Regions from separate parts of the Streptomyces coerulescens genome, predicted to be linked through region 1. Evidence: predicted binding sites of a transcription regulator. Region 1 holds the regulator's gene; the other holds the start of a gene.
What was found. Region 1 encodes HspR, which represses chaperone genes until heat shock. Its sites were predicted from a motif close to TTGAGNNNNNNNNNCTCAA; they were not measured.

Region 1 (5,951 bases):
GCACGCCCCGCCCCCGCAGCGCCATCGCCCGGTGCAGGCCCTCCGTCAGCTCGTGCTCGGGCCGGATGCCGCCGGGCTGCACGGTCAGCACCTCGGTCGTGCACGCCTGCGTCGCCTCGTCCAGCGCGCCCTGGATGCGCGAGTCGCCCTCCAGGACCCGGATCGCCGAGCCGGGCGCGGCGGGGTCGGTGCCGGACGCCGGTGAGGGCTGCGGGCCCAGTGCCGCGTACCACTCGAAGGCCGCCACCGCCGAGCCCATCCTGCGCTGGCTGTCGCTGACCTCGTCGTAGACCCCGCGCAGCAGCCGCGTCATGACCTCCTGCGGGGAGGTCGGCACCAGCCAGTCCATGTCGTCGGGGTCCGGGTGCAGCAGTGCCAGCTCCAGCAGACAGGGCACCGGATCCGCGTCGTGGCGCGGCACACGGCCCCGCCGTACGGCCCGGGAGTACACCCGGTCCCCGGCCTCGCACAGCCGGTCGGCACCGTGTGGATGCTCCTGCGCCCCGTGCCCGGCCATCGCCCATCCACCCCCGGTTCATGCCTCTGTCGCCGGCTCGCTCACCTCCGGAGCGCGGTGTCGACACCCTGCCGGGACACACCTGCCGGGCGGGGCCTGGTCGACGGGACCCACCGTGCTCGGCCGTGCCGGCCCCGCGGTTCGCTCGCGCTTCCGCAGCGCAACTATGCGCGGACCGGCCTGGCTCCGCAACACGGCTCCTGCCGGGACGGCCGCCGTAAGATGCCGATTTGCACCGCTCTGTACGGGCCTCCGCACGTCGACTTGCAGCAAGCTGATGGTGCATTTCCGGCCGTTGGCGGGCACGCGAAGCGTGGAGTCGCCTTCACAGGAGTTCGCGAACAGGAAATCGCATACGACGTCAAGGCGCCGTCGGCCGCTGTCACCGGGACGGCGGGCGGTGCGGACACAGCCAAGTGCCGCCGGGGCAGGGCCCCGACGGCACTTGAGGGAACGACGGTGTTACTTCAGCCCGAGCGAGCTGCAGCCCGCCTTGTACTTGCCGGTGCAGATGTCGGCGACGGTGTAGATCCCGTCGGCGACGACGGTCTCCTTGATGTTGCCGTCCGTCAGGGCGACCACGGGCACCAGCAGCGCCGGGATGTCCTTGTCGGTCGGGCTGTCGACCTGGTCCTGGGTGAGCGAGTCGAACTGGATGTCGTGGCCCTGGACCTTGGCCACGGCCATCTCGGCGGCGCTCTCGGCCTCCTGCGGGTACGACTTGTACACGCTCATGTACTGCTCGCCGCTGATGATGCGCTGCACGGCGTCCAGTTCGGCGTCCTGGCCGGTGATCGGGGGCAGCTCGGTGACGCCGGCCGCCTGGAGGGCCTTGATGACGCCGCCGGCCATGCCGTCGTTGGCGGAGTAGACGCCCTTGATGTTGTTGACGCCGATGGCCTTGATCGCCTGCGCCATGTTGGCCTCGGCGTTCTCCGGCTTCCAGTCCTTGGTGTCGTACGTCTTGGCTATGTCCACCGTGCCCTTGAGCTCGGACAGGGCGCCCGCCTTGAACTGCCCCGCGTTCGGGTCCGTGGGCGAGCCGTTCATCATGACGATCTTGTCGGAGGAGTCGACCGGGTTCATCGCCTCCAGGAGCGTGCGGCCCTGGACCTCGCCGACGAGTTCGTTGTCGAAGGAGACGTACGCGTCGATCGGCCCCTCGGCCAGACGGTCGTAGGCGATGACCGGGATGCCCGCGTCCTTGGCCTTCTTCACCCCGCCGGCGATGGCGTGCGAGTCGACGGCGTCCAGCAGGATCACATCGACCTGGTCGTCGATCATCTGCTGGAGCTGGGACTCCTGCTTCGCCGCGTCCGCATCGGCGTTCTTGTAGACGACCCGGCCCTGCTTGTCGGTGAGGTCGAGGACCTTGTTCCGGATGATGGGGAAGTCGAACTTGTCGTAGCGGGTGTTCGCCGTCTCCGGCAGCAGCAGCCCGACGGTGATGTCGTCGCCCTTGGTGGGACTCGCCTCACTGCTGTCCCCGGTGACGCCCAGTGCCCCGCACGCTGCCAGCGAGAGGGTCATCGTGGACGCGGCGGCCACGGCGGTGGCGGTGCGGCGCAGGGGGCGCAAGGGACGCATAGAGAAGCTCACTTCTGGTGCCTTCGGGACACGGGCGCGCCAACGCGCCCAGATGACTGAAAAGCCAACGCGCCGACGGCCCTCAGCGTCAAGCGGAATCACTTAACGAGTGCGCAACACCACGCTCCGCTGATCATGTAAAGACATAGCGGAATGCCTCCAAATCCCCCTTACACACCCTCCACCAAACCTCGATCGCGCACGCGATCAAGATCCGTACAACCAACCCCATTCCTCGCTGGTCCTGATGAGTGCAGCGCCCACCGCTGCCCGTACTCGACCAGAGGATCGAATGAACCCAGCCAGACGCACGACCGCCGCGGCCGCGGTGACGGTCGTGCTCGCCACCGCGGGCACCCTGCTCTCGACGACGCCCGCGTCCGCCGCAGTGACCTGCGCATCGCCGGTCTTCAAACGGCAGTTCTTCGCGAACACCGCCTTTTCGGGCACCCCGAAGCGGACCGACTGCGACACCGTGATCGACCAGAACTGGGGCACCAACGCCCCCGCCTCCGGCCTCCCGAAGGACAACTTCGCCGTCCGCTGGACGGTGACCCGCGACTTCGGCTCCGGCGGCCCCTTCACCTTCGCCGCCTCCGCGCTCGACGGCATCCGCGTCTACCTCGATGGCAGCCGCAAGGTCGACCTGTGGAAGAACACCTCCACGACCGTCTCCAAGACCGTCAACGTCACCGTCCCGGCGGGCAAGCACACCTTGCGCGTGGACTACGTCAACTGGACCGGCAGCGCGAAGGTCAAGTTCGGCTACACCCCCAGGACTTCGGCGACCGTCGACAAGGTCAAGCCGCTCACACCCACCGGCGCGAAGGTCACGTACGACACGGCGACGGGCAAGGCGAAGCTCACCTGGTCCAAGAACCAGGAGATGGACCTCGCCGGCTACCGCGTCCACCGCCGCCTCAAGGGCTCCTCCTTCAGCGGCACTCCGCTCGCCACGACCGCCTCCACCACGTACACCGACAGCACCCTGCCGGTGACGGGCGCGGGCTACTACTACGAGATCCGGGCCGTGGACAAGGCCGGCAACGAGTCCGCCGGTACGGCCGACCAGCCGGTCACCACCGTCGACCGGGTCGCGCCCGGCGTACCCACCATCACGAGCGCGACCGGCGAGGTGACCCCGTCCGGAGGCACGGGCGGGCTGCGGGTCGGCTGGAACAAGGTGACGGACGCCGCGACGTACCGCGTCTACCGGGCGGCGAGCGAGAACGGCACGTACACCAGGATCGCCACCACCAGCCAGCTGTCCCACCTGGACACCTCGGCCGCTGAGAGCACCGCGTACTACTACCGGGTGTCGGCGCTGGACACGGCGGGCAACGAGTCCGTGCGGTCCGCACCCCAGCGGGGCCGGATCTGGGACAACGATCCGCCGCCGGTCGTCACCGGGCTGAACGTCGACCCGACGGAGTACGGCTTCCGGCTGAGCTGGGACAAGAGCCCCGCCACGGATCTGCGGTACTACACGATCCACAAGGGCGAACTCGTCGGCGACGAGGACGAGCAGGTCTGCTACGGCAGCCTGGTGGAGTACGTCTCGCCCGACGAGACCTCCTTCTCGTATCTGACGCACCCGGACGGTGACGAGGTCTGCTTCTTCGTCGACGCCGTGGACGACGACGGCAACTCCGCCATGAAGTGGAGCGACGACCTGGTCCCCGCCGTGGCCGTGACCGAGCTCGACATGACCCCGAGCGTGCCGACGCCCGAGGGCTCGCCGCTGTATCTGACGGTGTCGCCGGCGGAGGGCGACGAGGGCAACCAGCTCTCGTGGACCGGGCTGGGCGCGGGCGAGGAGAGCCCCGACCCGGCGAAGGGCTTCCGGATCTACCGCTGGAACCCGGCGACCTCCGCGTACGAGAAGATCGCCGACCTCGGGGCCGGCGCCTTCGAGTACTTCGACACGGGCGCGAAGCGCGGGACCACGTCGTACTACTGGGTGACCGGGGTGCTGGCCGACGGCACCGAGTCGCTCCCCGCGGGCGACTGGACGCTCACGGCACCGGCCGACTGACCCTGGCCACGCGCGTCGCGACCACAAAGGGGCCCGGAGGTTCGTCATGAACCTCCGGGCCCCTGTTCGCTGCGAGTCCGGCTAGTCCTTCGGCTTCTTCGGACGCCACACCACCAACGCGCTGGTCTGCTGTACCTCCTGGTACGGCACCAGGTCGCGGCGGTACGACGCGTGTACCGCCGCCTCGCGCTGCTGCATCGCCGCCGCGGCGCCTTCCACGGCGGCCTGGAGTTCGGCCACCCGGGACTGGAGCGCGGCGACCTGGTTCTCCAGTTCGATGATGCGCTTGATGCCGGCCAGGTTGATGCCCTCGTCCTGCGACAACGCCTGCACCTGGCGGAGCAGTTCGATGTCGCGGGCCGAGTAGCGGCGGCCGCGGCCGGCCGTGCGGTCCGGGGACACCAGGCCCAGACGGTCGTACTGGCGCAGTGTCTGCGGGTGCAGGCCCGAGAGCTGGGCCGCCACCGAGATGACGTAGACCGGGGTCTCCTCGGTCAGTTCATACGGCCCACGGAAATTGTCACCGCGTCGACGACCGTCCATCTCCGTCATGCTCCCTTCGCGGCCTCGAACAGCTCCGCCCGCGGATCCTCACCCGCGGTCGCCTCGCGATACGCCTCGAGCGCGTCACGAGCCTTCCCCGAAAGGTCCTTCGGGACACTCACCTCGACGGTGACCAGCAGGTCTCCGCGGGTGCCGTCCTTGCGGACCGCGCCCTTGCCCCGCGCCCGCATAGTGCGGCCGTTGGGTGTGCCGGGCGGCAGCTTCAGGGTGACCGGCGGTCCGCCCAGGGTGGGAACCCTGACCTCGCCGCCCAGGGCCGCCTCCGTGAAGGTCACGGGGACGGTCACCGTGAGGTTGTCCTCCTTGCGGCCGAACACCGGGTGGGCGTCGACGTGCACGGTGACGTACAGATCGCCGGCCGGGCCGCCGCGCTCGCCCGGCGCGCCCTTGCCGCGCAGGCGGATGCGCTGACCGTCCGACACCCCGGCGGGGATACGGACCTGCATGGTCCTCGACGACTTCGCCCGGCCGCTGCCCTTGCACTCCAGGCACGGGTGCTCGGCGATCAGGCCGCGCCCCTTGCAGTCCGGGCAGGGGTCGGTGAGCGAGAAGCCACCGCCCGATCCTCTGGCCACCTGGCCGGTGCCGACGCAGGTCGGGCACACCCTGGGCGTGCCGTTCTTGTCGCCGGTGCCCGCGCACGCCTTGCACGGCGACTGCGCGGTCATCCGCAGCGGGACCGTCGCCCCCTCGATCGCCTCGGTGAAGCTGAGGCTGACCTCGGTGTCGATGTCCTGGCCGCGCCGGGGCTGGGTACGGGTGCTGCCCGCACCGCCGCGGTTGAACAGGCCCCCGAAGACGTCACCGAGTCCGCCGCCGAAGCCTCCGGCTCCCTGGCCCCCGCCCTGGGCGCTGCCCCCGAAGAGGTCGCCCAGGTCGAAGTTGAAGGAACCGCCGCCCGCGCCCGGCCCGGGGCGGAAGCCGCCGTTGCCGAACAGGGCGCGTGCCTCGTCGTACTCCTTGCGCTTCTTGGGGTCGCCGAGGACGTCGTTCGCCTCGGAGATCTCCTTGAAACGCTCCTCCGCCTTGGCGTTGCCCTTGTTGGCGTCCGGGTGGTTCTCGCGGGCGAGCTTCCGGTACGCCTTCTTGATCTCGGCCTCGGTGGCGTCCTTGGGGACGCCGAGGACCTTGTAGTAGTCCTTCTCGATGAAGTCCTTGGTGCTCATCCTCGACGCCCCTCCTCTCTCGTCAGTTCAACGTCAGCCCTCGTCCGGGCCACCGTTCTCCTTGTCGTCGGCCGCCTCGGCA
Region 2 (5,951 bases), on a different contig from region 1:
CGGGAATCTGTTCGGTGCGATCGACGCGCTGCGGATCCCGCTGGAATACCTGGCGGAGCTGTTCACGGCCGGCGCCATCGGCCCGGTCCGCGCCTCGCTGGAGAGGCTCGCCGCGATGCGCTCCCACATGCGGGCGATCAACCTCGGTGAGGAGCCGGATCCCTCGGTGCCGGACGCGGTGGGCATGGCGGCCGGGGAGATCGAGGAGATGTACCGGCTGCTGGCGGTCGCGAAGTACGAGGACCGGTACGTCATTCCGACGGCGGCGGTCGCGGACGCCCGCCGTCTGGAGGAGTCGGCGCTGCCCACGGGCTGCAGCCTCGACTACGAGGGCGGGCCGGGGATGGGCGGGGACGGCCCCTTCGGCCAGGACTCCGGCGGCCGCAAGCTGCTGCCGCTGGTGTCGGTGGAGAACTTCCACGCCCTGCGCGGACGGCAGACCTCTGACGACCCGGCCGACGCCGCCGGACCCACCCGCACAGCCGACACCGAGGAGGCGTGATGCCGTCCTTCGAGGTGCTCTACCAGGCGGCCGCACTCTGTCTGACCTACCCGGACGAGGACTTCCGCGCGCGCCTGCCCCTGCTGCGCGAAGCCGCCCCGCAGCTACGTGAGTTCACCGACCACGCGGCGGTCACACCGCCGGACGAACTGGCCGCGCACTACGTCCAGGTCTTCGACTTCAAGAACCGCCACAGCCTGTATCTGACCTGGTGGCTCGACGGGGACACCCGACGGCGCGGCATGTCGCTGCTGCGCTTCAAGGAGGTCTACCGGGCGCACGGCCTGGAGTTCACCCACGAGGAACTGCCCGACTTCCTGCCCGCGGTACTGGAGTTCGCCTCCCGCACCGGCAACACCGATCTGCTCCTTGAGCACCGTGACTGTCTGGAGCAGCTCCGCTCCCGGCTCACCGACTTCGGCACACCGTACGCGTCCGTCCTGGACGCGGTGTGCGCCACACTGCCGACCGAACGCACGGGGGTGCGCCGATGACCACGCTGCTCTGGGGCGTCCTGCCCTATGTCACCTTCGCCCTGCTGGTCGCCGGCCTGGTCTGGCGGCACCGCTACGACCGCTTCGGCTGGACCACCCGCTCCTCCCAGGTCTACGAGTCGAAGCTGCTGAACATCGCGTCGCCCGCCTTCCACTACGGCATCCTGTTCGTGCTGGTCGGCCATCTCGTGGGCCTGTTCGTCCCGGAGTCCTGGACCAACTCGCTCGGCGTGAGCGAGCACTCGTACCATCTGCTCTCCCTCTACGGCGGTACGGCCGCCGGAGTCCTGACGGTCGCCGGGATCGTGCTGCTGATCTACCGCCGCCGCACCAACGCACCGGTGTTCCGGGCGACCACGGCCAACGACAAGCTGATGTACGTCGTGCTGGTCGCGGCGATCATCATGGGCATGGTCGCCAAGCTGGCCCACACCTCCGGCGACGGCTACGACTACCGCGAGTCCATCGCACCCTGGGCCCGCAGCCTGTTCACCCTCCAGCCCGACCTGGACCGGATGGCGGGCGTGCCGGTGCTGTACGAGGTCCACATGGTGATTGGCATGGTGCTGATCGCGCTGGTGCCGTACACCCGGCTGGTGCACATGTTCAGCGCGCCGGTGCAGTATCTGTTCCGGCCGTACCTGGTGTACCGCGGCCGCGACCCCGAGCAGCTGGGGCCGCGGCCGGAGAGGCGCGGGTGGGAGAAGGCGGGCTCCTAGGACGGACTAGGCCGCTCCGCCCTTCTGGTCCCGTTGGTCCTTCTCGTCGTCGACGATCTCCGCGTCGACCACGTCGTCGTCCTGCGCGGCGCTCTGCTCGGCGCCGGCGCCGGCGTCCGCCGAGCTGTCCGCCGGGGTCTGCTGGGACTGGGCGTACATCGCCTGGCCCATCTTCTGGCTGACCGTGGCGAGCTTCTCGATGCCGGTGCGCAGGACGTTCGTCTCGGCGTTCTGGCCCAGCTGCTCCTTCAGCTCCGTGATCGCCGACTCGACCTCGGCCCGGGTGTCCGCCGGGACCTTGTCCTCGTTGTCGCGCAGGAACTTCTCGGTCTGGTAGACGAGCTGCTCGGCCTGATTGCGGGTCTCGGCGGCCTCACGGCGCTTGTGGTCCTCCTCGGCGTACTGCTCGGCCTCCCGCATCATCCGGTCGATGTCGTCCTTGGGCAGCGCCGAGCCGCCCGTCACCGTCATCTTCTGCTCGCGCCCCGTAGCGAGGTCCTTGGCGGAGACGTGCATGATGCCGTTGGCGTCGATGTCGAACGCGACCTCGATCTGCGGCACCCCCCGCGGGGCGGGCGGCAGACCGGTGAGGTCGAAGACGCCGAGCTTCTTGTTGTACGAGGCGATCTCGCGTTCGCCCTGGTAGACCTGGATGCCGACCGAGGGCTGGTTGTCGGCGGCGGTCGTGAAGATCTCCGAACGCCGGGTCGGGATCGTCGTGTTGCGTTCGATGAGCTTCGTCATGATGCCGCCCTTGGTCTCGATGCCGAGGGACAGCGGGGTGACGTCGAGCAGGAGGACGTCCTTGACGTCGCCGCGGATGACGCCCGCCTGGAGGGCCGCGCCGACGGCCACGACCTCGTCGGGGTTGACGCCCTTGTGCGGGTCCTTGCCGGTGAGCTCCTTCACCAGGTCGGTGACGGCGGGCATCCGGGTGGAGCCGCCGACGAGGATGACGTGGTCGACGGCGGAGAGCTTGATGCCGGCGTCCTTGACCGCCTGGTGGAAGGGGGTCTTGCAGCGGTCGAGGAGATCGGCGGTGAGCTCCTGGAACTGGGCCCGGGTCAGCTTCTCGTCGAGGTGGAGGGGGCCCTCGGCGGAGGCGGTGATGTAGGGCAGGTTGATCGTCGTCTCGGAGGAGCTGGACAGCTCGATCTTGGCTTTCTCGGCGCCCTCGCGCAGCCGTTGCAGCGCCATCCTGTCGTTGCCGAGGTCGATGCCGTTCTGCCCCTTGAACTTCTTCACGAGGTATTCGACGACCCGCTGGTCCCAGTCGTCGCCGCCGAGATGCGTGTCGCCGTTGGTGGCCTTGACCTCGATGACGCCGTCGCCGATCTCCAGCAGGGAGACGTCGAAGGTGCCGCCGCCGAGGTCGAAGACCAGTACCGTCTGCTCCTCGCCCCGGTCCAGGCCGTAGGCGAGGGCGGCGGCCGTGGGCTCGTTGATGATCCTCAGGACCTTCAGGCCCGCGATCTCCCCGGCCTCCTTGGTGGCCTGCCGCTGGGCGTCGTCGAAATAGGCGGGGACGGTGATCACCGCGTCGGTGACGTCTTCGCCGAGATAGGACTCGGCGTCCCGCTTCAGCTTCTGCAGCACCCTGGCCGACAGCTCCTGGGCCCGGTAGCGGGTGCCGTCGATGTCGCCCTGGTCTGGAAAACGCCAGCTCGCGTCGCCCATGTAACGCTTCACGGAGCGGGCGGTGCGGTCCACGTTCGTCACCGCCTGCCGTTTGGCCACCTCCCCCACGAGCACCTCGCCGTTCTTGGCGAAGGCCACGACCGACGGTGTGGTCCTGGCCCCCTCCGCATTGGCGACGACAGTGGGTTCGCCGCCCTCCAGGACGGCGACCACCGAGTTCGTGGTCCCGAGATCGATCCCGACCGCGCGTGCCATCACTGTCCCCTTCCGCCAGGGCACCCCTTGAACTCCAGCACAAAACTTGAGTGGGTTCTTGTCAATGGGGCGAGTGACCCGCGAGGGGAGCACCAAACGGAGGCTGAGCGCCCGCTCAGGGGTGGTGCGAGGGGGCCGGCCCGAAGGGCCGCCCCCTCGAGGGGCGCGGGGAACTGCGCGACAAGCCACGACGGCGCAGCGGACGCAGAAGGACCTGCCGCGGCTCCACCAGGGGCGCTACGCCAACTTCGCCGACAGCGTGATCGTCGTCCCCGTCAGCGCCTGACTGACCGGGCAGTTCTTCTTGGCGTCCTCGGCGGCGGCGACGAACGTGTCGTTGTCGACACCGGGAACCGTCCCCTCCACGGTGAGATGGATCCCGGTGATCCCCTCACCCGGCTGGAAGTTCACGTCGGCCGAGGTGACGAGCTTGGTGGGCGGCGTGCCGGCCCCGTTCAGGGCGTGCGACAGCGCCATGGAGAAGCAGCTGGAGTGCGCGGCGGCGATGAGCTCCTCGGGGCTGGTCTTGCCGTTCGCGTCCTGGGAGCGCGAGGCCCATGTGACAGGCTGCGCGGCGATGGCGCCAGAAGAGTCGAAGTTGACGACACCGTTGCCCTCGAGCAGGTTGCCTTCCCAGACGGTGTGTGCGGAGCGCGTGGTAGCCACGATTCTTCCTTTCGCAAGGGGGCCCGTTTCCGGGGTCCGTGCCCCCATCCGATCACACTCCGGCTCAACTCACCCGGAAGACCGGCCCACGCGGGGTGAACGGCAGGCGACGGCCCGGAGGAATCAGGTACGCGTGCTCACGGCGCACCCGCAGCACGTCGCACCAGCCGTCGGTGATGACCAGGACGGGCGCGCCCGGGGGAAAGTCGTCCGCCCGCTGCAGCAGGTCGATCCCTGGCTGCAGGACCGTACCGCCACGGCCGCGCACCCGCACTCGTCCCGCGATGTCCGTCACCGGCAGATATCCGGCGTCGTAGGGGCCCGCGTCGCAGAACACCACGCGCGCGGCCGGTACGTCCCGGGCCTCGGCGTACGAGGCGATCGCGCCCAGCGCCTTGCCGAGCAGTCCGGCGCTCATGGAGGCGGAGGTGTCCAGGACGACGCCGAAGGTGCAGCGGGCGATCTCCTCGGGCGGGAAGTAGCGGCCGGCGCGCGGGATGTCGGGGGTCGAGGCCTGGCGGCGCGCGGGACGGGCGTACGTCCGTACCGGCTCCGGGCGGGGCACGAACTCGTCGAACCAGCGGGCGAGTTGCGCGTCCCAGGGCAGTGGCGGATGGCTGAGCGCGCGGATCTCCTGGACCAGACCGCCGGGCAGGAAGCCGCGCTCCTGCTGCTGGTGCAGGTCGAGGCCGTGGCTCAGGCCCCGGCGGTAGAACTCGTCCAGGTCGACACAGTCGCCGGGCGGGCCGAGCGGGGCGCCGAGGATGTCGCCGAGGCCCTTGCCGCGCAGGGTGGCCAGGCGGCGCATGCGGCGCAGGTCGCCGACGATGCGGTCGTAGACCTCCTCGGCGGACAGGCCGCTGAACCGGGCGTCGTACAACAGCCCTTGGGGCATCTGGCCGACCTGCATCTCGCGCAGCCAGCCGTTGATGACGTAGTCGCAGGCGACGTTGAAGAGATACGGGTCGCGGGCGCCGCAGCGGTCGCCGTGGCGCAGGGCGGCGTGCAGCATCTCGTGGGCGAGGATGAACCGCCATTCCTCGGTCTCGAAGTGCCGCAGCGGGTTGATGTAGATCTCGCCGGCCTCGGCGTTGACGGCGGCGACGGAGATGCCGTGCGCGTGGGCGAGTTCGGCGTCGGCGACGAGTTTGATGCCGGCCGCGAGGCCGCCGAGCAGTGGGTAGGAGGTGATGAACCACTCCAGTGCCCACTGCCAGGGCCGCTTCTTGACGGGTTCGCCGAGCATGGAGTCGCGGCGGCCGCCCGCCATGTCCATCGCGGTGGACACGGTCCGGGTGAGCGCGGTGGCGAAGGCGAGTTGATGGTCCGGGGGCGACCCCAGCCAGCCCTTCCACTCCACGAGCAGCAGGTCGGGTTCCGGGCCCGCCGTGCCGCAGCGCTCGTACGCGGCCGGGATGCCGTCGCGCCGCCACCGCGCGGCGAGCTGTTCCTCGTCGCCGTCGGGGTAGGTCAGGGGCAGGTGGTCCGGGGTCCTGCCCACCGGGAAGGTGAGCAGGAAGCGGTTGACGACGACGCAGCGGGCGGCGAGGTCGGCACGGTCGGGCTGGACGGGCACGCCCTGCTTGGACGGGACGTGGCCGAAGCCCAGGTGCAGCACGGCGTGGGCGATGGCCCAGGCCCAGGTGGCGGGTTCGGCGATGCGCGCGGGGTCGGCGT

Region 2: dnaK (molecular chaperone DnaK) is a predicted target of HspR. The motif match lies at 3,655-3,673, and genes of this name have one in related genera.

What each region holds. Positions count from the first base shown of each region.
Region 1 covers NZ_JBHSKM010000005.1:294,984-300,934, forward strand. The annotation lists gene ACFPQ9_RS11595 (helix-turn-helix transcriptional regulator) at 1-517, opposite strand, end outside; gene ACFPQ9_RS11600 (sugar ABC transporter substrate-binding protein) at 980-2,104, opposite strand; gene ACFPQ9_RS11605 (fibronectin type III domain-containing protein) at 2,397-4,139, shown strand; gene ACFPQ9_RS11610 (heat shock protein transcriptional repressor HspR) at 4,221-4,682, opposite strand; gene dnaJ (molecular chaperone DnaJ) at 4,688-5,869, opposite strand; gene grpE (nucleotide exchange factor GrpE) at 5,903-5,951, opposite strand, start outside.
Region 2 covers NZ_JBHSKM010000002.1:677,380-683,330, forward strand. The annotation lists gene narH (nitrate reductase subunit beta) at 1-502, shown strand, start outside; gene narJ (nitrate reductase molybdenum cofactor assembly chaperone) at 502-996, shown strand; gene narI (respiratory nitrate reductase subunit gamma) at 993-1,715, shown strand; gene dnaK (molecular chaperone DnaK) at 1,722-3,608, opposite strand; gene ACFPQ9_RS04505 (OsmC family protein) at 3,846-4,274, opposite strand; gene ACFPQ9_RS04510 (vWA domain-containing protein) at 4,339-5,951, opposite strand, start outside.